DNA from 3 places in the Peribacillus asahii genome. Region 2 is predicted to be linked to each of the others. Evidence: riboswitches for the same ligand, from Rfam matches in the RefSeq annotation. Region 2 holds a riboswitch; each other region holds the start of a gene.
What was found. Region 2 has a riboswitch for S-adenosylmethionine ahead of BAOM_RS04485 (methionine ABC transporter ATP-binding protein). Riboswitches for the same ligand answer to the same signal wherever they lie in the genome.

Region 1 (10,200 bases), 1.8 Mb from region 2:
AATTATTCATGGTGTGTTGGATAAAAATGTGTCGGTTGAACATGCTTATCGTTTACAAAAAGCGTTACAGCTAGGGAATAATCAAGTGGAAAGCTGGTATTTTGCTGAGTTTACTCATTATTTCCCTCCTGCAATGAATCGAAAAGTTGTTGAAGATTTAACAGATTGGATGAAAAGGTATGTGGAAAAATGATACTATGAAGGTAAATACTTTAAGGGGGTTATGATATGGGGATGCCGATGGAATTGAATACGATGATTGTTACAAAAGGTAATGAAAGACGTGAGGATGAAAATATTTTTCATTTAACAAAAGCAGGTTATCGGTTGTATCCAATTGATATTCCAGTTGAAGTGAAGAAGACGATAGAGTCTGATTCAAGTGGGACGGCTATTATTCAGAAAGTAGAGTGGGAGAATGAGCAAACAATGATTACATATCGGCTTATATCACTGAACTCGACAAATTAATGAAGTGGCTTGTTTAAGTGCTTTTACTAAACGTGATCCGTATCACTAGGAGTATAAAAAACCCGACAATTAACTCTCAATTGTCGGGTTTTCATTCTTTAATTAAGCGATTGGTCCGCCTTGTTCAACGATTTCTTTTGATACGTTGAATTTTTGGATGTTTTCACGGAATTTAGCCGCAAGTTCCGTTGCTTTTGCTTCGTATGCCGCTTTATCTTCCCAAGTTTTGCTTGGCTGAAGAACTTCGTCTGGAACACCAGGTACATGAAGTGGAATCTCTAAACCGAAAATGCTATCTTTAACAGTTTCAATGTTTGTTAATTCACCTTCAAGAGCTGCTTGAACCATTGCACGAGTGTAAGCAAGTTTCATACGGCTGCCAGTTCCGTATTCTCCACCAGTCCAGCCAGTGTTTACAAGGTAAACTTTTGCATTGTGCTCATCGATTTTTTGTCCAAGCATTTCTGCATAACGTTGAGCTGGAAGTGGTAAGAATGGAGATCCGAAGCATGTAGAGAAAGTTGCTTCTGGAGATGTAACTCCGCGCTCTGTACCAGCTAATTTACTAGTATAGCCACTTAAGAAGTGGAACATAGCTTGTTCTTTTGATAATTTACTGATTGGAGGTAATACTCCATAAGCATCAGCTGTTAAGAAAATAATTGTATTTGGATGTCCAGCAACACTTGGTAATACGATATTGTCAATAGCATCCATTGGATATGCTGCACGTGTATTTTCAGTTAATGTTTTGTCATCATAATCAGGAATACGAGTATCAGGATCAATCACTACGTTTTCTAATACTGTTCCAAAACGGATTGCATCAAAGATTTGTGGTTCTTTTTCACGAGAAAGGTTGATTGTTTTTGCATAGCAACCACCTTCAATATTGAATACACCATTTGAAGACCAGCCATGCTCGTCATCACCAATTAATTTACGGTTTGCATCTGCAGATAACGTTGTTTTACCTGTTCCTGATAGTCCGAAGAATAAAGCAACATCACCTTCACGACCTACGTTTGCTGAACAGTGCATAGAGAAAATATCTGATTCAGGAAGTAAGTAGTTCATGATAGAGAAGATAGATTTCTTCATTTCTCCAGCATATTCCGTTCCACCGATTAAAACTGTACGACGTTCGAATGAGATAATGATAAATGTTTCTGATTTTGTTCCATCAACAGCTGGATTTGCTTTAAAGTTAGGAGCAGAAAGAATTGTAAATTGAGAATCATGATTAGCTAATTCCTCTTCTGTAGGACGGATGAATAATTGATGTGCAAAAAGATTATGCCAAGCATATTCATTCACAACTTGAATTGGAAGGCGAGATGATTGATCAGCCCCTGCAAAACCTTTAAACACAAAAATTTCATCTTTTTCTTTTAAATACTCTGTTACTTTGTTGTATAATTTATTAAACGTCTCTTCAGAAATCGGCTGGTTAGAGTTCCAGTCTATTTTATCTTTTACGGAAGCCTCTTCCACGATATATTTATCTTTAGGTGAACGACCAGTGTATTTACCTGTTTCAGCTTTAATTGCTCCTGTTGCTGTTAATTCACCTTCGTTACGGCTTAATACTTTTTCTACTAACTGAGGTACAGAAAGTTGTATGTGAGCATTTTTACCAGCTAATAATTGGTGTAACTCATTAGAAACATCCACAGAATTCATATATGAGATACCTTCCTTTGTTTTAAGTTTTTTAAATTACGATTAGTATAACACATTTATTTAATTAGTCTATACTAATTATTTTTTTTTGTGATTTTTTTTATATAGTCTCCTTAATCAAGTTTATCATTCGATTAAAAGGAAATATTTATCAACAAAGCAATGATAGTGTTGCATAACAGACTTGTCAACAACATTTTAAAAAATGTCATATAATAAGATTGATATGAGTATGATGAAACGTGTTCACTTTGTCAGTTGTCCAAAAAAGGATTATAGTACTCGACGTTTTCCAGTGTATAGAGTAGGTTTCTTTGTAAGCGTATGAGAAGGCACCTAACATGTTTCTTTTAATAGGAAAGAATTAAGAAAAGAAATTTATTTAATATGACTTTAACTGGAAGGTACTAAAAGGTTTTTATGCTATTCGTAACACTATGTTACAGTATCTCTTTATGTATCGTTTGTCGATGTAATTAGGACCTTATAATCTAACGTTGGGTAACCAAAAAATGTTATATCCTCTTAATCCTAATTGTGCAAGGAGGAGTTGTTCGTTATAAAAAGGCTATATTAATGATGCTGTTCACTTTTTGCTTGTTTCATTCAGACTAGCTGAAAGGTACGTGGAACTGTAATTTCATATAGACGATATAAAACATTGTACAAAAAAGTGTTGACAGCGTCCAATAGATTCCGTATCATTTTTAATTGTACGGATTCTCTTATCCCGAGTTGGTGGAGGGACAGGCCCTATGAAACCCAGCAACCTGCCATAGTGTGAACTTAAAGTGAAATGAAGGCTAAAATAAGGCCGTTTATTTTTTAAGGAATCATGGTGTTGGTGCTAACCTGAGCAAGGTAAACAACCCTTGAACGATAAGAGTGAAAGGATAGTTGACAGATAATAAACCTTTCCTCATTAGCTAGGAGAGGTTTTTTTGTATTTTGAAGAAGAATCAAAGTACAGGGGAAACATGAATTTCGATTAAAAGTCGTGTTTTTCTAAATATATTTGTCACTATGATGGAAGCTAATAAGGGAATGAGCTCCGTAAAAGACAGACTTTTGCCTATAATATAACTAACTTCCAAGGAGGAAATAAGATGTCAAAGAACCGTCGTCTATTTACTTCTGAATCTGTGACAGAGGGTCACCCAGATAAAATTTGCGATCAGATTTCAGATTCAATTCTTGATGCAATTCTAGAAAAAGATAAAAATGCTCGTGTTGCTTGTGAAACAAGTGTAACTACAGGGCTTGTACTTGTTGCAGGTGAGATTACGACATCTGCTTATGTAGATATTCCACGTATTGTTCGGGATACAATTGCTGGAATTGGTTACACTCGTGCGAAATATGGTTTCGATGCCGAAACATGTGCTGTACTAAGTTCAATTGATGAACAATCAGCGGATATTGCTGCGGGAGTAAATCAAGCGCTTGAGGCTCGTGAAGGAACAATGACTGATGAGGAAATCGAAGCAATCGGTGCAGGAGACCAAGGTTTAATGTTTGGTTTTGCTTGCCGAGAAACAGAAGAATTAATGCCGCTTCCTATTTCTTTAGCACATAAACTTTCTCGTCGTTTAACAGAAGTTCGTAAAAACGGCACATTAGAATATTTACGTCCAGATGGGAAAACACAAGTAACTGTAGAATACAATGAAAACAATCAACCAGTTCGCGTGGATACAATTGTTATTTCTACTCAACATGACCCAGAAGCAACGCTTGAACAAATTCAAGCTGACTTAAAAGAACATGTCATTAAAGCAGTTGTACCAACTGAATTAATCGATGAAACAACAAAGTATTTCATTAATCCAACAGGCCGTTTTGTAATCGGTGGACCTCAAGGGGATGCAGGTCTTACAGGTCGTAAAATCATCGTTGATACGTATGGTGGCTACGCTCGCCATGGCGGTGGAGCGTTCTCTGGTAAAGATGCAACGAAAGTGGACCGTTCAGCGGCATATGCAGCTCGTTATGTAGCGAAAAACATTGTAGCTGCTGGTCTTGCTGATAAAGCAGAAGTACAGCTTGCTTATGCAATTGGTGTTGCTCAACCTGTATCAATTGCTGTAGATACATTTGGAACAGGTACAGTAAGCGAAGAGAAATTAGTGGAGCTTGTTCGTAATAATTTCGATCTTCGTCCAGCGGGTATCATTAAAATGCTTGATTTACGTCGTCCTATTTTCAAACAAACAGCTGCTTACGGACATTTTGGCCGTACAGATGTAGATCTGCCATGGGAGCGTACAGATAAAGCGGAAGCGTTAAAAGCACAAGCATAACTATGATAAGAAGAACTAACTTATTTGAGTTAGTTCTTCTTTGTTTATGTAGTCATGGAGCATATATATTGGTAAAAGTGAGCCTAAAATCATATATAATACATATAGAACCTTTTTGAAAAAATACCTAACTTATAACGAGTTAAGCACTATATATGTATATGTATCCCTACTTCACGGGCAGCAAGACCCTTATCTCAAGATTATGAGGCGATAATAAGGAAGGCAGGGGGGAGAAGGCTGCCCGTACTGCTTTAATTGGTGAGATATAGCAGAAATCTTAGTGATCGTAGAACGTGGCTAACTATCAGTTGGGGGGAAGGAAAGCCCAACTGTATAGAAGTTCCTTTTATTTAATTCTCTTTGCGTGTTTGTATAATTGTCCTTTTTCAGCGTATTCTCGGATAATGCGTTCCACATCTTTACGATCTTCATCATTCAGCTCGCGCACGACTTTTGCTGGACGACCAAATGCGAGTGTATTTGGCGGAATCACCTTGCCTTGAGGAACGAGGCTACCGGCCCCGATAAAGGCACCTTCACCAATTTCTGCTTTGTCTAGGACGATGGAGCCCATTCCGATTAGCGCACCTTTACGGATTTTACAGCTATGTAGAATAACTTGATGACCAATCGTTACCTCATCTTCAATAATCAGCGGGTTATTAGGACTTTGATGAAGTACACTATTATCTTGGATACTTACTTTTTTCCCGATAATCGTTGGGGCTACATCGCCACGAATGACGGAGTTAAACCAGATTGTTGTTTCTTCGCCAATTTTTACATCTCCAGTTACAACGGCATTTTCAGCAAGATAAGCACTTTCAGCAATTTCAGGAGTTTTTCCTTTAAAAGGATAAATAATCATTTTGTATCAATTCCTTTCCGTAACTAGTATTTTTCGGTATTATTTTAATATACGGTAAAAAGATATTACTCATTAATCATACGTGTACTGGTCTATTAGTTCTATTGTTTTTTTTACACAATTTTAAACTAAGGATAAATACTTGGCTTTTATTAAAAACTAATGTCACTATCTTTCAACAGCATTTTTTATATTACACCTAGAGAAAGATAAGAAGGGGGAATTCACATGTGGAAATGGGAGGCAGAGGGTGCTGCAAAAGCAGTAATTGTCATTATTCATGGTGCGATGGAGCATCATGGGCGCTATAAGTGGCTTGTGCAAATGTGGCGATCATCCGGATACCATGTTGTGATGGGGGATCTTCCTGGACAAGGAATAACATCACGTGCTTCTCGAGGTCATATTGATTCCTTCGATGAATATTTAGATGAAGTGAAAATTTGGATTGAAGCTGCTTATGAATACTCATTGCCTGTATTTTTGCTTGGACATAGTATGGGGGGATTAGTAGCAATTCGTCTTCTTCAAGAAGAGGAATGGGATATTGCTGGTGTGATTTTATCTTCACCGTGTTTAGGATTAAAAAAACAACCACCAAAAATGATGAAGGCGATTTCTCCTGGACTAAATATTGTTTTTCCTACATATAAGGTAGACTCTGGGTTGTCACCAGACTTAGTGACGCGGAATCCTGAAGTACGTGAATCCGATTTGAACGATTCATTATATGTTACAAAGATTTCTGTTCGTTGGTACAGTGAGCTTACGCAATCTATGAAAGATGCATTTGAAGAAATTCCTGATTTGCAAGATGTTCCGTTATTACTTATGCAGGGCGGCGATGATCAGGTCGTAGATAAAAAAATGGTTCGTGATTGGTTTAATTATACTTTGCTAAGTGAGAAACAATTTAAAGAATGGCCGAATCTTTATCATGAAATTTTTAATGAACCAGAGCGAGAAGATGTGTTTAACTATGCGCTTGGCTTTGTAGAAACGCGACTAAAAATACTAGGATATGTCATCTAAAGGTTTTGTTATAGAATCCTATTTAATAGTCAATCTAAGGGGGAAAGTTGCTGGATGAATGTATGTTCGGCAGCTTTTTTTATGTGCTGAAGAAAAGCTAGTTTCTTGGAAAAAGTAATCCCCCAAATCATAAAGATTTGGGGGACGTTTGTTCTTTAAGCAATTTCAGATTCCTTCGAGTGAACTTTTTTCATAAATTCATTTACGTCACCTGGTACTTTTCTGTCTAGTTTAGACACAATGTACACGGAAAGGAAACCGACTGGAACCGTGATGATTCCTGGAACATTGAATTGTAAGAATGTTGGAAGTGTGTCTTTAAAGAAAATCATGTACATCGACACACCAAGTCCGATTAAAAGTCCGGCAATTGCTCCTTTTTCCGTCATACCGCGCCACCAAATTCCTAAGATGAAAATTGGGGTAAAGGTACTTGCGGCAACTGTAAAGGCTAGGGCAACAAGGTGACCAATTGAAGCATCTTTAACAAGTAATCCAAGTGCTCCGTATAATACACCAAGAATAACAATCGCTACTTTACCAGCAACAACACGTTGTTTTTGAGTAATGTTTTTCTTTAGAACCGTTGCATATACATCATGAGCAAGAGCTCCAGAGCTTGCAATGAATAGACCTGATAGATTTGAGAAGATGGCAGCAAAGGCACCGGCAATAACAAGTCCTAGCAGCCAATCGCCACCTAGTGCTTGAGCTGTAGATGGAACAACCATGTTGTTTCCGCCTGTAATCAGGTCACTCATAACTTGTGAGGAAGCTTCTCCTTGGATAAAGATGGCGCGGCCAACTGCTCCAAGATATACAGCGAATAAGAAAAATACGCTGGCAATCCCGATTGCCATTAAGGCCGAACGTCTAGCTGCTTTAGCACTTGGGTTTGTATAGAATCGTAACAATAGATGAGGCAGACCAATCGTACCAAGAGAAAGACCAATTGTCATCGAAATAGTTTGCCAGAACGTCGGGAAGTAGTTACCTGTTCCAGACCAAGAATCCCCGTCAGCTACAACATCTTTGCCGTCAGTTGTATATTGAGCGGTATCCGCAATAGTTCCTTTAAAATCACTAATGTTCGCTAAAATTTGATTATAATGAAGTCCGATGTAGATAGCTATTACAGTCATCGCAACGAAGGCTGCAAGGCGAATCCATAGCTCTAGTGCTTGGTTTAATGTTGTTCCTTTCATCCCGCCGACACCAACATAGAACACCATAAGCGTACAAGTAAAAATAATTCCGAATTCATAACTTGTTCCAAAGAACATACTTAAGATTTGTGCGGCACCAAGTAATTGAGGAGCTGCATAAAAGCCTGAAATCGCTAAGACGACGACAACGGCTGTTAGTCGGGCACGTTGACTATGGAAGCGGTAAGCAAGGAAGTCAGCTACCGTATAGGCACCGAAGCGGCGTAGTGGGCCAGCTACGAAAATAGCAAGCAATGTTAAACCGATAGAGAAACAGAATGTATAATAGGCTCCGTCATATCCTAGCTGGAATGTTAAACCAGCAAGCCCAAGGAAAGTCGCTGCACTTAAATAATCGCCACCGATGGCTGAACCGTTTGTAAACCATCCAAAGCTTCGGCCTCCAACGAAGAAATCACTAGCACTTGCATTTCTTTTTGTTAAGTACGTGATATACACGATTGTCCCCATTAAGAGAATCGTTAATAAATATTTTGGTTCTAATAAAGTTTGGATCAATTAACGTTCCTCCTTTCTTGACTGTCAGTGCTATTTTCGCTTGCATACTGTTTAAGTCGCTTCTCGTAAAGATATGTGTGTATGTAAGCGATACCGAAAGCTAATGCCATGGCAACAATACTAGTGAAGAACCATGAGTACGTCATGCCTCCCCAAAGTCTTGAAAAGAAAAATTCAGGTGCGTACCAATTCAAAATTGGGATGGACAAGATAAAAATGTAGTAAAAAATAGTTAGTTTAGAACCTGTCCCAAATTCCTGCTTCATAATCTTGCTAGTTTCGGGATCAAGCGGGGGTAAATCCTTGATGTCGATTTTTTCTGCTGGTACGTATTCGTAATCATCTTTGAACTCACTAGCCAAATTCTCTCATCTCCTTTCATTTAATGAAAAGGCTTACAGTAATTGGATGTAAACCTTTCATTTTCTTGATTGTACTTGAAAAATATGGATTATACCTTACAAAATATTGCTAAACTTTTACATAATATTGCTAATTTTTCATAAAAAAATAGTATAATAGATAGAGAAATAGAATCTTTTTGTAGAAGGGGGGAAAGAAATGGCGTATTGTGTAAAATTATTAGTAGATGATCAAGAAGAAAAGCAAAAGATTGAAACGTGGTTAACGCATCCTTCTTTTAAACAATTAGTCATTCAGGATATAGATACAATTTGTAACGATGATATTCTTATAATGGAAATCAATACGCCGTTTGATTGGGTAAAAGCGAGAAGATTGCTTAAAAAACATAAAGACTTACTTATATTTCCATTGCTCAACCCTTCGATACTGCAAACGTCACCTATTGCAATCGAACTCCAACTGCCATCCTTATTTATCAAGCCAATTACGAAACATTTATTTTATCGGAATATTAAAAAGGCATTGAGCTATTCTTCTAGAAACAAGTTTATATTAGAACAAGAAGACTATCCAATTGAGGAGCTGCTGTTACAAAATATTCTTAAAGAGGAAATATCCGCTGAGAAAATTGAAACGGTTTCCATAAAGGGCATGGTTCCGAATGTCGTCTATTTTATCCAAGGCTTAGTACTTTCGACAACACGAGAGGAGAGAGAGGGCTGGCAGGCTTCAAGTGTCATTCAAAAGGAGATTATGAAAGCATTCTCTATGATTGGACAGGATGTTTATTTTCTCCCTTTTAGAAAGCATTTAGTCTTAGCATTGAGAGTTCCTCCTGGTATTTCCTCCCCGTGTTATTGGGAGGAAGGAGAAAAGATGATTGTTGAGTTAATCGATAAGCTGAAGCATGAATATGGCATTCAATTATATATTGGTGCAGGGTCCATTCATCGGGAGCTATTAGGTTTAAAGAAGTCGTATCAAGAAGCGAGAATGGCTCGAACGAGTCCTCCAAAATATGGGCTGTCCCTTCGTTATTTTGATGAAATTCCAACCAATATATCCGTTCAAGAGAGCATTGATTATATTACTGAACATTACGCGGAAAATTTGTCGATTCAACAAGTAGCGTCTCAAATAAATTTTAGTCCGACATACTTTTGTCGACTGTTTAAAAAAGAAACTGGTCATAGCTTTGTTTCCTATTTAACGTTTGTACGCATTCAAAAAGCTGTATGGTTTTTGCGCAATACAAATCAAACAATTGAACAAATTGCTTTTGAACAGGGATTTAACACACCGAGTTATTTTAGTACGATTTTTAAAAAGGTTGTCGGATTATCTCCGAGTGAATATCGGGCAACAAAAGAGGTTATTTTTATGTGAATTTGGATACAAAATCTAGATTGAAATATATAGAAGGGAGACTACCAAATAGTAGGCACTCATCTTTCTTTTCTGTATACAATACAAAAGCAGTCCTGAATCTATATAATTCAGGACTGCTTTACTACATTATTTTAATATGGATGGTAACCAAAGCACCATATCCGGCCAGTACGTGATGACTGCTAGTGCAGCGAGGGAAGCAATTAAAAATGGCCAAATGGCTTTTATTAACGCTTCAAGTTTTACCTTTCCTAGTGAGGAAGCAATATAGAGACCAGCTCCAACTGGAGGAGTTAAGACACCGATTGCTAAGTTAATACAGATAATTACACCAAAATGAATGGGATCAATCCCATAAGTAGCG
Region 2 (10,200 bases):
CCTTCGTACCATTTGGCAAGTGTATCGCCAATACCTGCTCCTGACCACTCCCATGGCTAAAGCCGCTGGGGTTCTTTCTCACAAATATCTCACTTACCATCTTCCATAAGAAGAGGCAGAGGCGAGACTTGGGTGAGCAACGCTTGAGAGAAAAACAGTCTTTCAAGAGGGCAAGGTCGGTGCCAACTACGCCGTTCAATCGGCGATACTTGTCTAGGATTATGATACCGCACTCTTTCTATGAAGAGTGTTGGTCGGCAGAACGTTGAACATTTTACGTGACAGACGTTTTTCCTGTCACAACCACCTATGTTCAGTTTTCAAAGAACATCCCGTGTACCAAATCATACCATTTCAAATGCATAGTGTACAGAACGTATTTTCGATATTTTATCTGTACACCGCATTTGAGCAAACATTCATCCCATTCCTAAAGGGGGTGCCAGCGCACCGTAATGGGCTTTCTTTTCGCAAAATATGTAAGATAAAGGACCTGATCTCCGATAGTGGAGCAGGTCCTTTTGTCGTTTGTTTAATTATTTCTTCATCCACTCCGGTTTACCGAAGCCTTTAAATTCTTTGTCGATAACTGCTTCAAATTCATCTGATTCAACAGCTGCTTTAATATCTTTAGCAAATTGAGCGTCTACATTTTTCGTATCCACTACGACACGATTACGATACTCATCTGGCATATTTTCAACAGCAATTGCATCTTCGATTTTCATTTTTGCTGCAATAGCAAAGTTTCCAGGTACAGCAGATAAGTCAACGCTATCTGTAGCACGTGGTAATTGAGCTGCTTCTAATGGTTTAATTTGGATGTTTTTCGGGTTACTTGTTACATCTTTTTCTGACAATGTTAACTGATTAGCAGCTGGATCAACTTCAATTAGTTTGGCATCTACTAGGATTTTTAGCGCACGAGCCATATTAGATGGATCATTTGGAACAGCGATAGATGTACCGTCTTTTATTTCATCTAAAGATTTATATTTTTTTGAATAAATTCCCATTGGTGCTGTTGGAACAACAATCAATTCAGAAAGTTGTAAGTTGTTTTCCTTTGCAAATGTTTCCATGTAGTATTTGTGTTGGAATAGATTTGCATCAATGGATCCATTGCTTAGAGCAAGGTTTGGTTGAACATAATCACTAAATTCAACGACTTCTACTTTATATCCGGCTTTTTCAAGTGATGGTTGAATCGCTTTTTTAACCATGTCAGCAAAAGGACCGCTTGTTGCACCAATTTTAAGTTCTTTTTTCTCTTCAGTTGTGTTTGAAGCCGTATCTTTTTCTTCGTCTTTGTTATTGCCGCAAGCTGCTAAAGCAAGGGCAAGAACAAGAACGAGTAATAAGGATGCCCATTTTTTCATCTTGTAAATCCTCCTAAATATTGAATAATGTATTAAAACTTTCTATGAAGAAAGCAATAATTGTGCTTATCGTTTATCAACTAAATAAGAAAGCTTATCCCCGATAATTTGAATGATTTGAACAAGGCAAATGAGAACAATAATCGTCAGAATCATAACGGTATTGTCGTAGCGGTAGTACCCGAAGCGGATAGCTAAATCGCCGATTCCTCCGCCGCCAATTGTCCCTGCCATAGCTGAGAATCCAATGAGTGAAATCGTTGTTAAGGTTAGACCTTGAATGATGCCTGGTTTTGCTTCAGCGAGCAGGACATCTTTAATGATCATCCATGGTGAAGCGCCAACGGCAATCGCCGCCTCAATAATGCCTTTATCAATTTCACGTAAAGAGGTTTCAACGATTCGAGCGAAAAACGGAATCGCTGCTACGGATAATGAAACAGAGGCAGCGATTGGTCCAATCGTTGTTCCTGTTATTAAGTTAGTGAAAGGAAGCAATGCTACTAATAGAATGATATATGGAATAGATCGTACAAGGTTTACGATGAATCCAAGCAGACTATTGATAAACGAATTTTCAAAAAATAAATTTTTCGCTGTTATAAACAGTAAAACTCCAAGTGGTAAACCGAGAAACAGGGCGATGATAAGCGAGATGCCAACCATATACACCGTTTCTAGGAATGCTTTATTAAGATCGGGAAGTATAGCTGTAATCGATTCAAGCATGATGTATCACCTCCACATAGCTAGTTCGTTTGTTGATATAGTCTAAAGCCGCTTGAATGTCATTAGTGTTACCGGTTAATTCAACAATAAGTATGCCTAAAGGAATGTTTTGGATATATTCGATTTTTCCGTGCAAAATATTGGCTTTTACAGGATGTTCTTGTAATAAGTCTGAAAGAACGGCCTCACTAGCGAGCTGTCCTTCAAATTGAATTTTGATAATGCTTCCTTTACTTTCCGTAATTAAATGAGAAGGAAGTTCAAAATCTAAGACGCTTTCGATAAATTGTTTCGTTAATGCTTGTTTAGGCTGAGCGAACACACTGTATACATCGCCTTCTTCAATGATGCGCCCATCTTGCATAACGGCTACCCGATGACAAAGTTCTTTTACAACCTCCATTTCGTGGGTAATTAAGACGATTGTAATTCCGAACTCTTTATTAATTTTTTTCAGTAATTGTAAAATGGCTTTTGTTGTTGTTGGGTCAAGGGCAGATGTTGCCTCATCACATAAAAGAACGGTAGGATTGTTTGCTAATGCACGGGCAATTCCAACACGTTGTTTTTGTCCACCGCTTAATTGAGCAGGGTATACATCTTTTTTATCACTAAGACCAACGATTTCGAGTAATTCAAGCACACGTTTGCGAATGGCTTCAGGCGATTGATGTGCAGCTTTTAAGGCGAAAGCAACATTATCAAACACTGTTTTCGAACTGATGAGTGAAAAGTGCTGAAAAATCATTCCGATTTTCAGTCGTTGTTTTCGTAATGCTTGACCCGATAATTTCGTTAAATCAACACCATCAATAATTACTTGGCCTTTTGTCGGACGTTCTAATAAATTAATCGAACGAATTAAGGAGCTTTTACCAGCACCGCTATATCCAACAATTCCAAAAATTTCTCCTTTTTGAATCGTCAAGGATACATCATCAACTCCGACAACTCGACTTTTCTTCGTGATGTATTCCTTTCGTAACGATTGAATTTCAATCATGGACGTTCCCCCCTAAAAAAGCCTCTTTCTGAGTGAAAGAGGCGACATAATCTATATCACGACTTATCTTCCAGAATTGTATCTCTGCAGGAAGTAGCACCGTTCCCAAATAGGAGGTTGCCGGACGTCATTGGGCCTGATCCCTCCGTCACTCTCGATAAGTATTTATTATTTTGAGATATTTTAGAATATTTATATTAGAATATTATTTGTTATAGTTTGAAAAGTCAATATATTTTTTCAGTGAATAATGTAATAATATTCAAAAAACCCTTGTATATTATTACATTATAGGATTTAACTTACTCTTCCTATCTGAAAATTGTTAGTTGAAGCTTAGGTGTATTTGTTATTTTTAGATAAGAAATAGATTTGTGATTTTGATGAATTTATTATTCGTCATGGAAGTGTGCCTTTCCATTCTTAATATTTTCCATATATTCCTTGTAAGTGTTATGCGTCTTATATACAGTTAATAGTAATAAGGCTTCATCTGATAGACATCAATAAAAACGAATGGGGGATAAGGATGATAGAAAGGAAGCGGGTAGGAGATGTAGAATGGGTACATGGAAAAGTAGAATCTGCGCAATCTAAGATGGGTGTAAATGTCTTTGTAACAGATGGTCTAATGATTGATACAGGGTCAGAGTCTTTACTGTCTGGCTTGATTCCTTTTTTTTCAGTCGGTCGATTTTGATCAAGTAGTGCTTACGCATTATCACGAAGATCATACAGGTGGTTGCGCTTGGATTCAAAAACATAAACAAGTACCATTATTTATTCATTCGATGTCGCTTGATGTTTGTTCAAAACAGGGAGAATATCCGGATTATCGTAAACGGATTTGGGGAGTGCGAGAAGGGTTTCAAGCACGACCAATTGGAGAAACGATACAATCCCGTCATCATACATGGAAGGCTATTTTTACACCGGGACATGCAAGGGATCATATATCTTATTTGAATCAAAGCAACGGTGTACTTTTCTCAGGTGATTTATTTGTTACGCCAAAAACGAAAGTGATTTTGCAGGAGGAGTCTATTCCGACAATTATACATTCTATTAAGAAGGTATTGCGATATGATTTTCAAGAAGTTTTCTGTTGTCATGCAGGCTATCTTCCAAATGGAAGGGAACTATTTCAAGTGAAGCTTGACTATTTAGAAAATTTACAGGGAGAAATTATTCGACTGCATCAACAAGGGTTAACCGTTGAGGAGATTCAACAGAAGGTTTTACCGAAGCAGTATCCGATTATAGAGTACTCGGACTATGAATGGGATTCGAAACATATTATTACGTCCATTCTTAGAGAGGCGCAATCCACTAGTGTAAGATGAATAGGTAGTAAATAAATGTGAGCTGACCTTATAGGACCAGCTCACATTTATTTAATCTAAACGATTTACATTTGGAGGCGTTTCATCATAGAACTCATGAGCTTCTTCGATGTTTTGGTTATTACCTGATGTATAGACATTTCCTCCAGCCATTCCTTCGTTGATAATCCGATCAATGTCTAAGTAGACAGAATCTTTCTTATCATATTCCGAATCTTTTAAAAACTTATCTTTGTCCAAAAAAAGTCCCTCCTTAGCTTCTGTAGTTTGCAACATACAGTGCTATCTTTAATTCAACTAGCCATCAGGGCAATGAAATACTGACGGAAGTTGTTATTATAGTTTGAGCAGGGAAGGGTCTTTTTTATTCAGTGTATATTTGTAACGCAGAGGACCAGTTGTATCACTCATATACATGAAATAGCATGAGCTCATGTATAGCTTGTTTTAATTCAGCTTCTAAATGATCCGAAGGCTGTATGTTCTTCCATTCAATTTGTCCATCTTTATGGTAAATGGCTTGATAATGTTGTTTGTTTACATAAAAAGAAATTTTCCAGCCAGGTAAAGTATTGTCTTTGAACAACGGTTTCCATTGAAAATGAGTAATCATGAAAAAACCTCCTCTATAGCTATTCTCATTTGTTTCATTATACTGGAAAAAAGAATAGAAGAGGTTATTTTTTATCATCATTTGGGTATTTTAATTCAATAAATAAATTTTTTAATTGATGCAGTCGAGTTGTTTCAATATCGGTTTCATCGAATTGCATCGGTTTTGAATTCACCTCATAAATAAAGAGATCCCCTGCTGCGTTTTCACCAAGATCAATTGAAAATTCACCGATAAAGCCTAATTGATGAGATAGAACGGCACCGCAAGTTTGAGCAATTTCTGTTAATTGTTGATCTAAAGCTGGTGTTGTCACTTCATGATAAGGAATGATTTTCCCTCCCGTTGGCACATGAGTTGTGATTTCTTGTGTTTGTGACATCCTGACGCCTTTACCGCTTAGCTTGAAACGACCTTGTTCGTAATGAACAAGCAGGCGGTAATCATAGCGATGTCCATTTTTCTTCTTAGGAACAATCGCTTGTTGGGCTAAATATTTCTTCGATTGAAGCTGCTGTTTGTAAACATCCCAATAGGCTTGAAGAGTAGGGAATGTCTCTGCCTCTGTCGGGCTTACTAATTGGATGGATTTATCTCGTTTACAAGTTAAGGTATGAATCCCTTTGCCCCGATTTCCATCTCTAGGTTTTAAATAAATGGTTGAATAGGTGCGGAGAAAAGAAGCTAGTTGATTTACATTGTCGACAACGATCGTTTTCGGTAGAAGCTGCTTGAGCCTTTCGTGTTGTTGAAAGGTTGTATACATCTCATATTTATCAATAAAACAAGGGTTGAACATCTTAATGTGCTTGTTGGAGAATAGAGTTTTTAGTTGTTGAAAGGAGTCGGATGCTTCAAAGGGACGGGATGGAATTCGATTATAGACAATATGAGGGAGAGGGACGGTGATTTTTTTCCAGGTATTTAGTTCGGAACAGTATATAAATGCATAAGGTTGTTCCTGCAGAATATCGTTTGCTGTGAAAACATAACATAAAATACCGTGCTGTAATAAATAAGAATGCAAGGATTGGAACAAGGGAAGGTTCCCGCCCAATCCTATTTTGTTTTTTCCACTTGTTGTTAAAATGCCAATTGTTAATATTTCGTTCCTATGAAAGGGTTTTACGTCAAAGCTTCGAACATCTTGAAGAAATAAGGGATGTTGATAAGGAATTTCTATTTGATCAGCCCCAAACGTAACGGTGAATCCGTTTTGCCCGTGCCACCACTGTTTAGTCGATGAGTTATAAAAGATTTTCATTTTACGCCACCGATAGCGTGTGTAATCGATTGTTCGGCGAGATAAACGGCATAATCTAGGCTCATTTTCCTCGTTAAAAGTTCAAACTCTTGAAGTTCAGGATGGGAGAAGATAGAGCGGCCAGGTTTGGAATTAGCTTCAAACATCCATACTTGACCATGTTTATCAACCCCTAGGTCAAAGCCGATTTCCGCGATAATTCCATCAAGGTGATTTTCAATGCTTTCACTTAAAGTAAGCGCAGCTTTTGTTAGCTTTTGTTCTATCTCTAGTGTCGTTTGGCGATCTTCGAATAGTTCTTGGATGGTTTTAATGACCCCGCCGTTTTTTACATGAGTCGTAATGCTGCCGGAACCCGCTACTTTTGCTGCGATAGCGGTGACTTGCCACTCGTCTTGGTTGTTTTTATTCGTATGAACTCGAAAATCAACAGGGCGTTTTTCAGAACGCATAAGGGAAATTCCTTGTTGAACAATTAGGTTTTCCAATGGGCGATTTCGAAAAACATGATTCATTAGAGCTTCTAAAGATGAAAAACGTTGTAGTTTAGTTTCTTCTTCTTCGTTTGTATATCGGCAATAATACATATGTTCATGCTTATCATATAAAATTTGATGAATGCCAAGTCCAAGGCTTCCGTGAATGGGTTTAATAAACACTTGTCGGTAGTTTGAAAGTAGATGCTCGATTGTAGAAAAAGAAGAAAGAGGATATGTTTCTGGTAAGTAAGGGAGTGCTTTTTCATCATCACTTAATCGTTCATAGACATCCCATTTATTAAAAAATCCTGGATTATACCATGGAATCCTATATAGTTTTTGGAATTTGCGTTTTACTTCTTTGGGACCGCTTTGGTTCTCTGTTCTTCGATTCGGAAGCCGGTCGTAGATGACATTTGGAAGTGGAAAATCATTCATTTTCCATTCATTCTCTTCGTATATAAAACCATGAATCGTTTCATCATCCCAATTAATATGCTGCTCACCGAAAACAAAGGGAATACAACCTGTTTCTGTATTAAGTGAAAGTAATTTAGAGAAAAAATGAGACCGTTCGCCTAGTGGTTTATTATGAAATCCAGTAAATCCAGATGAAAAGATACCAACGAGCGGTCCAATATGAAGTCGGTTTTTATCTGCGAATAGATGAAGTGGCGTATTTGTTTCGGTAAATCGTAAAGAGTTTGCTAAGCTTTCTGATAGGACAATCTTCTGTGTATTAGCAGGATTTCGTTTTGCAGCAGCGGGACAGGAATGCTGCCCAAAACAAACGATGTCAATGGCAGCAAATTCTAGCTCTGAAGGATAGAAAAGTATATCGTTCGGAAGCTTTGTAATCTCAACAGGATACACGTTCTTCATAAAGTAATTATTCACCTGCTTTCAAGAGAGAGTGAGCTAAATATTGACTGTATAAAATAGGGGAGTGATAGAGCCGATCGTATTGGTCAGGATAGAGTACCTCAATCATTTTTCTTCCTGGCTTTGAATTAATATCTAAAATCCACACCTGACCACTTCGGTCGACTCCAAGATCAATGCCAAGTTCGAATAATCGGTGGAAGGTTGCTTCTACTTGTTCAGGCAGTGTCCGCAAAATATGGTGAATCGTTTGTTCGGCGGCTAGTGGAAGGATGTCACGGTATTGCTGTAAGAAGGCTGTAATTGGAAGAAAGAGTCCGCCTGTAGCGATGTTAGCGGTAATATGATCTTTTTGTCCGAGTCGAATGCCGCGCCCTTTTTCCACCCATTGATTTCGTTTGTCTTTTTGCATCAGAATACGGAAATCGAATGGTTCATTTTGAGCAGTGGCCAGTTCTAAATAAGGCTGACAAAGGTAACTGTAGCGTTGTAATAAGCGATCGACCCATTTATTTAATTGCGATTTCGATTGAAAGAGGCGCTTGTAAGTTTCTGTTTTCTTCGTCATTGTGACGTTTGTGCCGGCATCTGTTCTCTCGAGTAAGTAAATGCCTGTTCCGCGTGCACCGAAAGAGGGTTTTAAAACGATTCGTTCGTGCTCCGCTAGCTGTGTCCACATATCTTCTGCTGTTTCAATTTGTACGGTTTTCGGTAAAAATGCTTGTAAAAGCGGATGGTCTTTCAGCGCTTTATAGACATCCCATTTACTAGGGAGACCGTACCCTAAAAAGACGCTCTGTTTTTTGAGCCAATTTACTTTTTCTGTGATTTCTGTTGTTTCACGAGTTAAACCATAGAAACTGCGATCATAAACAAAATCGGGCAGAGGGACCGTTTTGTTCATCCAGCTTTCCTTTTCGGAGTCCCATATCTCTGCTTGGATTTCCTTTGTTTTTATATCAATTTGAAGAGGCGAGAAACGACAAACCTCCACTTGATGCTGCTGGGCAGCTTTGGCTAATTCCGTTACATACTGCTGTTCATTTGAGAAATTTGTCGTCATAATTCCAAATAGCATATAGAGACAAACTCCTTTCTATCATCCTTCATTTTTTAAAGTATGATGAAGCGTACTCATGTAATCAATAAGTGCTTTTACTGATGGTCGTAATTTATCCCTTGTACCATCAAATCGTTTAGAAGGTTTAGAGTTTACTTCAATAATCCATGGATGGAATTGTTCATCAAGTGCTAAATCAATCCCTAACTCTCCTAGTAATCCTTCATGTTGTTTATCTAGGGAGTGAGCCGTCTTTTTAGCAAGGTGAGTAAGAGTGTGATAAAGGTGAATGGCCTGCTGGCGATCGAATAGCTCTTTTAAAAATTGAATGCCATTCTTCATTTCTGCTCCACGTGCTATATTGGAGACGATATGTCCAGTATCGCCGATTCGCGCAACCGCAGAGGTTACCTTCCAAACGTCTTCCTTCGTTTGATGAAGGAGTATACGAAAATCGACTTTCTTCTGTTCCCATTCAAGCAAGGGGATCCCTTTTTGAATAATAAAGGAGTGTTTCTTGCAAAATTTCTTTAGGTAAAAGAACAGTTCCGCTTCCGATTGAACAAAGTGAGTATCCTGAGTGTTACCCGAATGTTCAAATAGCCAGCCTTTCTCCAGTTTGGTCGCTTTGCCAATATGTTTGCCTTGACTTCCAAAAATCGGCTTTACATAAATAACAGCATGATGTTGGAGAAAAGAATAGAAGGCTTCTTGCGCTCTGAGTAAAATGGTATCTGGTAAGTGCGGCTGCAGGCTTTCGTCTTGTACGAGCATTTCATGGACTTCCCATTTAGAAAGAAAGCACGAGTTAAAGAGTGGGATTTTTTTTGCTTGTAAATGGGCTGTGAATTGTTCAAAACGATCGGTCCTTTCTAAACGACGTGAATGAATCCGATTGTATAGTGCACTGGGAAATGGAAGAACACAGGGCTCCCAACCGTTCTCATGGAACCAATAACCCGTAATGACTTCACTTTCAAGCGACTGTAACGTTGTTAAATAAAAGGGGATGCCTAGAGTAGTAGAGTAGGTATGCATCTCTTGAAAAAAAACGTCTATCTCACCGAATGTTCCATCTGTAAGAAGAGATTGATTGGTTAATAGGGCAAGAAATGGGCCGATGATAACGGTTTTAGTGGATGGTAAGAACGTGACGGAGATTGGGTGAGTGAATGGTGGAAGAGTTAAGTATTGTGAAGCGAAACTTGATAATTTGCATTCCCTGCTTGTTGAAGAAAAGGACTCCACTGCTATTTCTATAGAACGTTGACCAGCCTTGAGCGAAAGAGTTTCCCCGTATTGAAGCTGCCATTTTGTAAAGGTAGTTTCATCGATATACATCAATGCTTTTTTTTCTTGAATAGTAGATATCAATAATTTAGAAGAATGACCGTTCATGTATATTCCCCGTTTGCACTTAGTTTCGGATGCTTTATAATAAGACAATG
Region 3 (10,200 bases), 1.5 Mb from region 2:
GATCGTGCAGGTCAACTGCTATGGAATATAGTCATGCCAACGCTTGTTTATTCTGCTCAACTACTTGGTGAAATTGCTGAAACAATTGTAGATTTAGATCAGGCGATGAAATGGGGATTTGGCTGGTCAGCTGGGCCGTTTGAAATATGGGATGCGATTGGGATAGCGCAGTCTGTAGCTCGTTTAGAACAAGAAGGAATCGCTGTACCGCAATGGCTAAAAGATTTTGTAGCTGCCGGACATGAAACTTTTTATAAAGAAGAGAACGGTATTGTTTCTTATTACGACAACGGTAGCTATAAACAAGTTATTGAAAATCCAAGGGTCATTCATTTACAGACTATTAAAAAGCAAAAAGGGGTTATTAAGAAAAATAGTGGAGCAAGTTTAATGGATATTGGTGATGGTGTTATTCTACTTGAATTTACTTCACCGAACAATGCGATTGGTCTAGACATTGTACAAATGATTAATGTCGCCGTAGATGAAGCGGAAGCTAATTATAAAGGGTTAGTCATTGGAAACCAAGGTAAAAACTTCTGCGTTGGAGCCAATATCGCGATGATGTTAATGGAAGCCCAAGATGACAATATTTTTGAATTAGATTTCGTCATTAGGCAATTCCAAAATGCGATGCTCAAAATTAAATATAGTGCTGTTCCAGTAGTAGCTGCACCATTCAATATGACACTTGGGGGGGGAGCGGAAGTATCATTACCAGCCGCTCGGATTCAAGCCACAACGGAAACGTATATTGGTCTTGTTGAGGCAGGCGTCGGTTTAATTCCTGGCGGTGGTGGAACGAAAGAGCTGTATATGAAAGCATTAAAAGGGCTTCCAAAAGGAGTATCTGTAGATATTCAACAAGTTGCTAATAAAGTGTTTGAAACAGTGGCGATGGCGAATGTTTCTACGTCTGCAGCAGAAGCTCGTGAAACGAACTTCTTGAACTTTGCCGATGGCATTAGTGTCAATCCGGATCATCAATTATATGATGCTAAACAAGTTGTCCTTTCCCTGTATGAACAAGGGTATACACCGCCTGTTCGTGAAAAAGTTCCGGTAGTTGGTGAAAGCGGCTATGCAACGCTATTGCTTGGTGCAGAAGCGATGAGACTGTCCGGCTATTTGTCTGAACATGACATGGTGATTGCTAAAGAACTTGCTTATGTATTATCGGGAGGAAAACTTCCATTTGGAACGGAAGTCGATGAGCAATATTTATTAAACTTAGAAAGAGAAGCATTTTTACGATTAATCTCTATGCCGAAATCTCAGCAAAGAATGCAGCATATGCTTATTAAAGGGAAGCCGTTACGTAACTAATAGAACGATAAGAATAGTTTGATAGAGCAGCATTTTAATATGGATAGGGGGATCTGCATGAGAGAAGCGGTTATAGTAGCTGGAGCGCGGACTCCGGTAGGAAAAGCGAAGAAAGGTTCTCTTGCGACTGTACGACCGGATGATTTAGGGGCTCTTGTTGTGAAAGAAACATTAAAACGTGCTGGAAATTATGAAGGCAATATTGATGACTTAATTATGGGCTGTGCGATGCCTGAAGCAGAGCAAGGTTTAAATATGGCTAGAAATATTGGAGCATTGGCAGGTTTGCCGCATACGGTTCCAGCCATCACGATTAATCGTTATTGTTCAAGCGGTTTGCAAAGCATTGCTTATGGAGCGGAACGAATTATGCTGGGGCAAAGCGATACCATTCTTGCAGGCGGAGCGGAGTCGATGAGTATGGTTCCGATGACTGGCCATGTTATGCGTCCTAACGCAAGGCTAGCGGAAACGGCTCCACAATATTATATGGGGATGGGACATACCGCGGAGGAAGTAGCGAAGAAGTATGGTATTTCCCGCAAAGATCAAGATGAATTTGCAGTACGAAGTCATCAAAAAGCGGCTAAAGCGATTGCAGCAGGTAAATTTGTTGATGAAATTGTGCCCGTAGATGTAACGGTTCGTTCGGTAGGTCCGGATTTAAAACTAAAAGAAACGTCATTTCGCTTTAAGGAAGATGAAGGAGTGCGAGCAAATACAACGGCTGAAGTACTAGGAAAGCTGCGCCCAGCCTTTTCAGTGACAGGAACTGTAACCGCTGGGAACGCGTCACAAACAAGTGATGGTGCTGCAGCAGTGATGGTCATGGATCGTGAGAAATCTACCTCCCTAGGTTTAAAGCCGATTGGTAAGTTCCGTTCCTTTGCCGTTGCAGGTGTTCCGCCTGAAGTGATGGGAATCGGACCAATCGCAGCCATTCCTAAAGCGTTAAAATTAGCAGGCCTTGAATTATCAGATATCGGTTTGTTTGAGATAAATGAAGCATTTGCTTCCCAATCAATTCAAATTATTCGTGAGCTTGGATTAAATGAAGAGATTGTAAATGTGAATGGCGGAGCGATTGCCCTAGGACATCCGCTTGGCTGCTCAGGAGCGAAGTTGACTTTATCGTTGCTTCATGAAATGAAACGACGCAATGAACAATTTGGAATTGTAACGATGTGTATTGGCGGCGGTATGGGCGCTGCTGGTGTGTTTGAATTACTAGCTTAATCAAGTGGAAGCCGTAAATGATGGATCACTAAATAGGGGGTAATCGGATGTCTAATCAAATAGAAAAGTTAATTAAAGGCGGCGGGTTTTTAGTTGAAGAAATTTCTTGTGAGCGTGTATTTACACCGGAAGACTTTACCGATGAACAATTAATGATTGCAAAAACAACGGAAGACTTTTTAGTCAATGAAGTGCTCCCACAAGTAGAACACTTAGAGAATCATGAATTCGAACGCTCTGTAAAACTATTAAAGCAAGCAGGTGAGCTTGGATTACTAGGGGCTGATGTTCCGGAAGAGTACGGTGGATTAGGGCTTGATAAAATCAGCTCGGCTTTAATCGCTGAGAAGCTAGCACCAGCGGGTGGTTTTGGTATTTCTCATGGTGCACATGTTGGTATTGGTTCTTTACCAATTGTTTTATTCGGGAATGAAGAGCAAAAACAAAAATATCTTCCACTGCTTGCTACAGGTGAGAAGCTGGCTGCTTATGCTTTAACAGAGCCAAGTTCAGGATCGGATGCACTTGGAGCAAAAACGACGGCAAAGTTGAATGCGGAAGGTACCCACTATATTTTGAATGGCGAGAAGCAATGGATTACCAATGCGGGCTTTGCTGATGTATTCGTTGTCTATGCTAAAATTGATGGTGAGAAATTTACGGCTTTCATTGTAGAACGTAATTATCCGGGCGTATCCACGGGTGTGGAAGAAAAGAAAATGGGGATTAAAAGCTCGTCTACTCGTACATTAATTTTAGAAGATGCACAAGTTCCGGTGGAAAATCTACTTGGCGAAATTGGCAGAGGACACGTCATTGCCTTTAATATTTTGAATATTGGCCGTTATAAATTAGGGGTAGGCGTGGTAGGCGGAGCGAAGTCAGCCTTTGAAACGACAGTTGCGTATACAAATCAACGTCAGCAATTTAAGACTCGTCTTTCTTCTTTTAATTTAACGAAAGAAAAGCTTTCAACAATGGCTTCTAAAATCTATGCAGCTGAAAGCTCTGTATATCGTACAGTTGGATTGTTTGAACAGCGAATGGGGCAGCTTACAGATGAACAAATAAAGGATGGTAAAGCTGTAGCAGATTCTATTGCAGAATATGCAATTGAATGCTCGATGAATAAATTCTTTGCATCGGAAGTATTAGATTATGTGGTGGATGAAGGGGTTCAACTACATGGCGGTTATGGATTTATGCAAGAATATCCAATCGAAAGGGCGTATCGTGATTCGCGCATTAACCGTATTTTTGAAGGAACAAACGAAATTAATCGCTTGATTGTACCTGGTACATTTTTGAAAAAGGCGTTAAAAGGCGAGTTGCCGCTTCTTCAAAAAGCACAAAGCTTGCAAGAAGAGCTTATGATGCTCATGCCAGAAGAAATTGGTGATGAACCATTAGCGCAAGAAAAAGCCTTGGTGCGAAATGCAAAGAAAATGGGTATTTTAGCAGCAGGATTAGCGGCTCAAAAATTCGGTACAAAGCTTGAGCAAGAGCAAGAGCTGCTCGTCAATATTGCGGACATTGCCTCGCTTGCTTATGCAGCAGAGTCTGTCATTCTTCGTACAGAAAAAGCCATTGCTAAAACAGGGATAGAAAAGAGTCAACAAAAGTTGCTGTACACACAAATCTTTGTGCAAGAAGCCTTTAATCAAATCGAACAGCATGCAAAAGAAACACTAATTGCAGTCGAAACAGGAGACACACTGCGAATTTTCCTTGCTTCTCTTCGTAAATTGACTCGTCACACCCCAACGAATGTTATTGCGAAGAAACGCGAGGCTTCCGTTAAACTAATCGAAGCAGAGAAATATGTGGTGTAAACGCTCTTAAGTGAATAGAAGAAGAGAATATCATGACAGGTATTCTCTTTTTTACTGTACAGAGGTAAAAGGTTTGTAAACAGAGGAAAAAACAGTTATTCTATCTCTAGGAGGTGAAATAATGAGCTTAACATTTTATTGGTACCCAAAATGCGGCACGTGTCGCAATGCGAAAAAATGGCTCGATAGTCATCAACTTCAACATGAAACAATCCACATTGTCGAAAATCCTCCTTCTAGAGCTACAATTGAAACACTTTATAAGAAAAGTGGCCTTGAGTTAAAGAAATTTTTTAACACAAGCGGGCAAAAATATCGTGAGTTAGGTTTAAAGGATCGTCTAAAGGATGCTACTGAAACAGAGCTGCTTGATATTTTAGCGACAGATGGGATGTTATTGAAGCGACCAATTGTAACAGATGGCGATAAAGTAACAGTCGGATTTAAAGAAGATCAATTTGAACAAACATGGAAATAAGAATTTTTATTGGAAAATCTTTATTATAAACAATCATATTGTATAATCTATCTTATAATAGAAAAGATTAACTAATACATAGTATGGAGGGAATTAAAATGACAACACCAAAAGAATTGCGTTACTCTGAAGAACATGAGTGGGTAAAAGTAGAAGGCGGCAACGCTCGCATTGGTATTACACACTTTGCTCAATCTGAATTAGGGGATATCGTATTTGTAGAGCTTCCTGAAGTTGGAACTGAATTAAAAGCAGACGAGCCATTTGGTAGTGTAGAATCTGTAAAAACGGTTTCTGAATTATATGCACCAGTTAGCGGAAAAGTAGTTGAAGTAAACGAGGAACTTAGCGACAGTCCAGAGTATGTAAACGAATCACCATATGAAAAAGCATGGATGATTGTAATAGAACCATCTGATAGCAGCGAAATCGAACAATTGATGACAGCTGAACAATATGAGGAAATGACAAACGAAGGTTAATTACAAGGAGAGGAGGCTTATATTGGCCTGCTCTCTTTTTTAAAAGAAGGTTTTGTTAAATATATAGTGTGAACACTATTTGTTTCAGAGAGATATTTCGTACACTTTTAGCTCATCTATTATAACTCGTGGGGAGGATGATTACCGTGGAATGGAGAGAATCCGATAAAGTAATCATTGTCGAAGGAAGTTCTGATAAGAAAAGAGTTCAGCTTGTATTAAATGAAGAAGTTGAAGTTGTTTGTACAAATGGAACGATTTCACAAGTCAAGCTTGACGAGTTCGTAGAAGAATTTGAAGACCGCGATGTATATATTTTCTTTGATGCAGATCAATCAGGAGAAAAGCTTCGAAAACAATTTAAGCGAGAATTACCAGAGGCAAGGCATATGTATATTAATAAAATGTATAAGGAAGTGGCGAGTGCGCCTTTATATCATCTTGCTTCTGTTTTACTCGCTGCTAATATAGATGTAAAAGTACAATTTTTAGAACAAAGGGTGAATGAATAGTATATGCAAGATTGGACAGAAACGGATGTACAAGCAGCTGCTAGGCAAGGTGACACTTTTTGTGTATATGCATATACGCCGATGTGTGGAACATGTCAGGTTGCTTCTAAAATGCTCACTGTTGCATTAGAGCTTGTTCCGCAATTAACGATTGGAAAGATGAATATGAATTTTTTTCCTAGTATTGCGAAGCATTGTGAAATAGAGAGCGTACCATGTTTATTACTATATAAAGAGGGGAAACTGATTCAGAAGATTTATGCCTTTCAATCTGTTCCTTATTTATATACGACTCTTAAAGAATTTTTGGATAATTAAAAATAGTCTATCAATATCTATTGACGGACGATTATTAAAAGTGGTAAATTGACTGTAGTGAATTTTACACGACAATCGAATAATACTTATCGAGAGAGGTGGAGGGACTGGCCCGACGAAGCCCGGCAACCGGTATAATCTACACGGTGCTAATTCCAGCAGAGTATTGGCTCTGAAAGATAAGGAGAGTATATAACCTCTTCTTAGGAAGGGGTTTTTGTTTTTTGGTAGCTCCTTCGTAGAAACATAAAGAGCCGTAGTAAAAGAAGAAGGGGAGAATAAAAAATGGCAGATAAAAATTATCGTTTTGAAACATTAAGTATTCATGGGGGATTGCAAGTTGATGAAACAGGAGCACGTTCATTGCCAGTTTATCAAAGCAATGCTTACTTATTCAAAGATACAGAGCATGCCGCTAATTTATTTGGATTAAAAGAAACAGGCTATATTTATACAAGACTTCATAATCCAACAGTTAGTGTGTTTGAAGAACGAGTGGCCCTTTTAGAAGGCGGAATAGGTGCTTTGGCTACCTCAAGTGGAATGGCTGCTATTACATTAGCGATTTTGAATATTGCTGGTGCAGGCGATGAAATTATCTCTTCTTCCACTATTTATGGCGGAACATACAATTTATTTGCTAATACACTTCCTAAATACGGAATCAAAGTGAAGTTTGTTGAGCCAAATGATTTAGAGAAATTTAAAGAATCGATTACACCTAGAACAAAGGCGATTTATGGAGAAACAATTGGAAATCCAAGCCTAAATGTATTAGATATTGAAGCACTTGCTGACATTGCACATGAAGCAGGGATTCCACTAATTGTTGATAATACATTTGCGACTCCGTACTTATGCCGACCAATTGAATTTGGAGCAGATATTGTTGTGCATTCTGCAACAAAATGGTTACTAGGAAATGGAACAACGATGGGTGGAATTATTGTAGATGGAGGTAAGTTTGATTGGAATTCACCGAACTTCCCTGGATTTACGGAGCCAGATCCAAGTTATGATCATTTAGTATTTGCCGAGGCACTTGGACAGGCTGCATTTATTGTGAAAGCTCGTGTTCAATTGCTTCGTGATATTGGTGCAACGTTAAGTGCACAAAGTGCCTTTCAATTTACATTAGGACTTGAAACATTACATGTACGAATGAAAGAGCATCTTGCTAATACAAAAGTGATTATTGACTATTTAGAACAACATCCGGCCGTTGAGTGGATTTCATATCCAGGTAAGGAAGACCATTCGGATAAAGCATTAGCTGATAAATATTTGCCTAAAGGGGCAGGTTCGATTATTACATTTGGTATTAAAGGTGGCCGAGAAGCTGGAGCGGCATTAATTAATTCCGTTCAACTATGGTCACATGTTGCGAATGTTGGAGATGCGAAGAGCTTAATTATCCATCCAGCTAGTACAACACATCAACAATTGAGTGATGCTGACTTACTGAAAGCAGGCGTAAGCGCAGACTTAGTTCGTTTATCTGTCGGCATTGAAAATGTAGAAGATTTAATTGATGATTTGAATCAAGCAATTGAAAAAGCGATAGCTGCGGCAGCGAAAGAAGTTGAATAAAACAGAATAGTCGGAAATTATCGACTTTTCTAAGACAATTGCACTCCCTATATATCTGTGATAAAATCACAAACATAATTATATATGAACTTAATCTATGTACGATTTAATTATATAGGATGTTACTCTTATCAAGAGCGGTGGAGGGATTGTGCCCGATGAAGCCCGGCAACCGGCAAAGCACTCGCTTTGAAAAGGTGCCAATTCACACAAAGTGTTACGCTTTGAAAGATGAGAGGAAGGATTAGTTTTTCCTGCCTCTCTGCTCATGTAGAGAGGTTTTTCTATTAAGGGTATATAAATCACTACATAGGAGAGTTTACTATCTTAATAGGTTTTATCTATTTTAGCGGGATGAACAGTCTCTATATTGTCGGGAGTGACAACTCGTTAAAGCAACTACCTTCAATGATATAGTTCGTTGATTGGATATAGAGGTGAGTGCAGTGATTTCTTTGTCAAAAGTCAACAAGTATTTCCGCTCAGGGACTGCGAAAAATGAGACCATTAAAGCGGTTAATAATGTGAATTTAACGATAAACAAAAGTGAAATTTTCGGTATAATTGGCTATAGCGGGGCTGGGAAAAGTACCCTGATCCGAATGTTAAATGGCCTAGAAACTCCTACAGAAGGTTCGGTTGTTGTAGCTGGTAAGGAAATTTCTAAAATTAAAGGTGCTGAGCTTCGCAAAGCACGCCAAGAGATTAGTATGATTTTCCAGCATTTTAATTTATTATGGTCAAGAACAGTTCAAGAAAATATTGCCTTTCCGCTTGAAATTGCGGGTGTTCCAGCTAAAAAACGAGCAGAACGTGTAAATGAACTGATTAAGCTTGTTGGGTTAGAGGGTCGTGAAAAAGCTTATCCTTCTCAACTAAGCGGTGGACAAAAGCAACGAGTCGGCATTGCGCGAGCGCTTGCAAATAATCCGAAAGTGTTGTTATGTGATGAGGCGACTTCAGCTTTAGATCCTCAGACGACGGACTCCATTTTAGATTTACTTGTCGATATTAATCAGCGTTTAGGGTTAACGATTGTACTGATTACACATGAAATGCACGTCATTCGTAAAATTTGCCATCGTGTCGCTGTAATGGAAAGTGGACAAGTTGTTGAGCAAGGCCCAGTCCTTGAAGTATTTAAAAACCCAACGGCTCCGATTACAAAGCGTTTTGTTCAGCAAGTAACAGAGCCAGAGGAAACAAAAGAAACTATCGAGAATTTGCTAGAACGTTTCCCAAAAGGAAAAGTCATTCAACTTACTTTCGTTGGGGAAGATGTAGAAAGTCCGCTTATTACAAAGTTAGTTCGTAATTTTGAATTAGATATTAATATTGTCCAAGGGAAAATTTCACAAACACGAAATGGCTCTTATGGAACACTATTTATTCATATTGATGGAAGTCATGAAGAAATTCTTCGCGCTATTCAATTTATAGAAGAGCAGCAAGTAGGCGTGGAGGTGATGACGCATGCTTGAAGAATTATTGCCGAATATAAATTGGGAAACGATGATTGAAGCAACAAATGAAACGTTATATATGACGGCGATTTCTGTTGCAGCCACTTTCTTTTTAGGGATTATACTTGGACTAGTTTTGTTCCTAACAGGGAAGGATAATTTATGGGAAAACCGATTCATCAATTGGATCATCAGTGCTTTTGTTAATATTTTTCGGTCTATCCCGTTCTTAATTTTAATTGTGTTATTGATTCCATTTACGAAAGCGATTGTCGGAACGATGATTGGAGAAAATGCAGCATTACCTGCACTTATCATTGGTGCTGCACCGTTTTATGCACGAATGGTTGAAATTGGTCTTCGTGAAATTGATAAAGGGGTTATTGAAGCGGCAAGATCGATGGGAGCCAAAACGAGTACAATTATATGGAAAGTATTACTTCCAGAATCTATGCCAGCCCTTATTTCCGGAATTACTGTTACATCAATTGCTTTAGTCGGTTATACGGCAATGGCTGGAGTAATTGGGGCTGGAGGACTTGGAAATTTAGCTTATTTAGAAGGGTTCCAACGTAGTCAAAATGACGTAACACTAGTAGCAACAATCATTATTTTAATAATTGTCTTCATTATTCAAATGATTGGAGACTTTATTACATCAAAATTAGATAAAAGATAAGAGGGGATGAAAAGAATGAAAAAGTTTTTAGGGTTTGCTCTAATTTTAGTTTTATCAATCGCCCTAGCTGCTTGCGGCAATGACAACAAAGATAATCAAGACGAAAAAGCCGCAGATAATGCAGAAGGAAACACAACGCTAAAAGTTGGCGCATCTAATACGCCGCATGCTGTTATTCTTGAAGAAGCAAAGCCGCTTCTTAAAGAAAAAGGTATTGATTTAGAAATCGTTCCATTCCAAGATTATGTATTGCCGAACAAAACATTAGCAGAGGGAGAATTGGA

Region 1: it holds a riboswitch for S-adenosylmethionine, as region 2 does, so the genes downstream of both, metK (methionine adenosyltransferase) here and BAOM_RS04485 (methionine ABC transporter ATP-binding protein) in region 2, are expected to answer to the same signal.
Region 3: it holds a riboswitch for S-adenosylmethionine, as region 2 does, so the genes downstream of both, BAOM_RS20955 (O-acetylhomoserine aminocarboxypropyltransferase/cysteine synthase family protein) here and BAOM_RS04485 (methionine ABC transporter ATP-binding protein) in region 2, are expected to answer to the same signal.

What each region holds. Positions count from the first base shown of each region.
Region 1 is NZ_CP026095.1:3,956,604-3,966,803, reverse strand. It holds gene BAOM_RS19490 (alpha/beta hydrolase family protein) at 1-193, shown strand, start outside; gene BAOM_RS19485 (DUF2584 domain-containing protein) at 229-471, shown strand; gene pckA (phosphoenolpyruvate carboxykinase (ATP)) at 574-2,154, opposite strand; SAM riboswitch class I at 2,877-3,040, shown strand; gene metK (methionine adenosyltransferase) at 3,261-4,454, shown strand; gene BAOM_RS19470 (gamma carbonic anhydrase) at 4,804-5,322, opposite strand; gene BAOM_RS19465 (alpha/beta hydrolase) at 5,554-6,357, shown strand; gene BAOM_RS19460 (sodium/solute symporter) at 6,513-8,081, opposite strand; gene BAOM_RS19455 (hypothetical protein) at 8,078-8,443, opposite strand; gene BAOM_RS19450 (helix-turn-helix domain-containing protein) at 8,643-9,833, shown strand; gene BAOM_RS19445 (TRAP transporter large permease) at 9,963-10,200, opposite strand, start outside.
Region 2 is NZ_CP026095.1:889,690-899,889, forward strand. It holds gene BAOM_RS04475 (MetQ/NlpA family ABC transporter substrate-binding protein) at 537-1,379, opposite strand; gene BAOM_RS04480 (methionine ABC transporter permease) at 1,446-2,108, opposite strand; gene BAOM_RS04485 (methionine ABC transporter ATP-binding protein) at 2,101-3,111, opposite strand; SAM riboswitch class I at 3,172-3,275, opposite strand; gene BAOM_RS24850 (hypothetical protein) at 3,641-3,811, shown strand; gene BAOM_RS04490 (MBL fold metallo-hydrolase) at 3,819-4,454, shown strand; gene BAOM_RS04495 (hypothetical protein) at 4,506-4,694, opposite strand; gene BAOM_RS04500 (YheE family protein) at 4,858-5,067, opposite strand; gene BAOM_RS04505 (YheC/YheD family endospore coat-associated protein) at 5,132-6,331, opposite strand; gene BAOM_RS04510 (YheC/YheD family endospore coat-associated protein) at 6,328-7,692, opposite strand; gene BAOM_RS04515 (YheC/YheD family endospore coat-associated protein) at 7,700-8,770, opposite strand; gene BAOM_RS04520 (YheC/YheD family endospore coat-associated protein) at 8,792-10,150, opposite strand.
Region 3 is NZ_CP026095.1:4,239,012-4,249,211, reverse strand. It holds gene BAOM_RS20990 (3-hydroxyacyl-CoA dehydrogenase/enoyl-CoA hydratase family protein) at 1-1,326, shown strand, start outside; gene BAOM_RS20985 (acetyl-CoA C-acetyltransferase) at 1,384-2,562, shown strand; gene BAOM_RS20980 (acyl-CoA dehydrogenase family protein) at 2,610-4,394, shown strand; gene BAOM_RS20975 (arsenate reductase family protein) at 4,516-4,872, shown strand; gene gcvH (glycine cleavage system protein GcvH) at 4,971-5,354, shown strand; gene BAOM_RS20965 (toprim domain-containing protein) at 5,492-5,866, shown strand; gene BAOM_RS20960 (thioredoxin family protein) at 5,870-6,184, shown strand; SAM riboswitch class I at 6,268-6,370, shown strand; gene BAOM_RS20955 (O-acetylhomoserine aminocarboxypropyltransferase/cysteine synthase family protein) at 6,470-7,774, shown strand; SAM riboswitch class I at 7,900-8,012, shown strand; gene BAOM_RS20950 (methionine ABC transporter ATP-binding protein) at 8,221-9,255, shown strand; gene BAOM_RS20945 (methionine ABC transporter permease) at 9,248-9,916, shown strand; gene BAOM_RS20940 (MetQ/NlpA family ABC transporter substrate-binding protein) at 9,932-10,200, shown strand, end outside.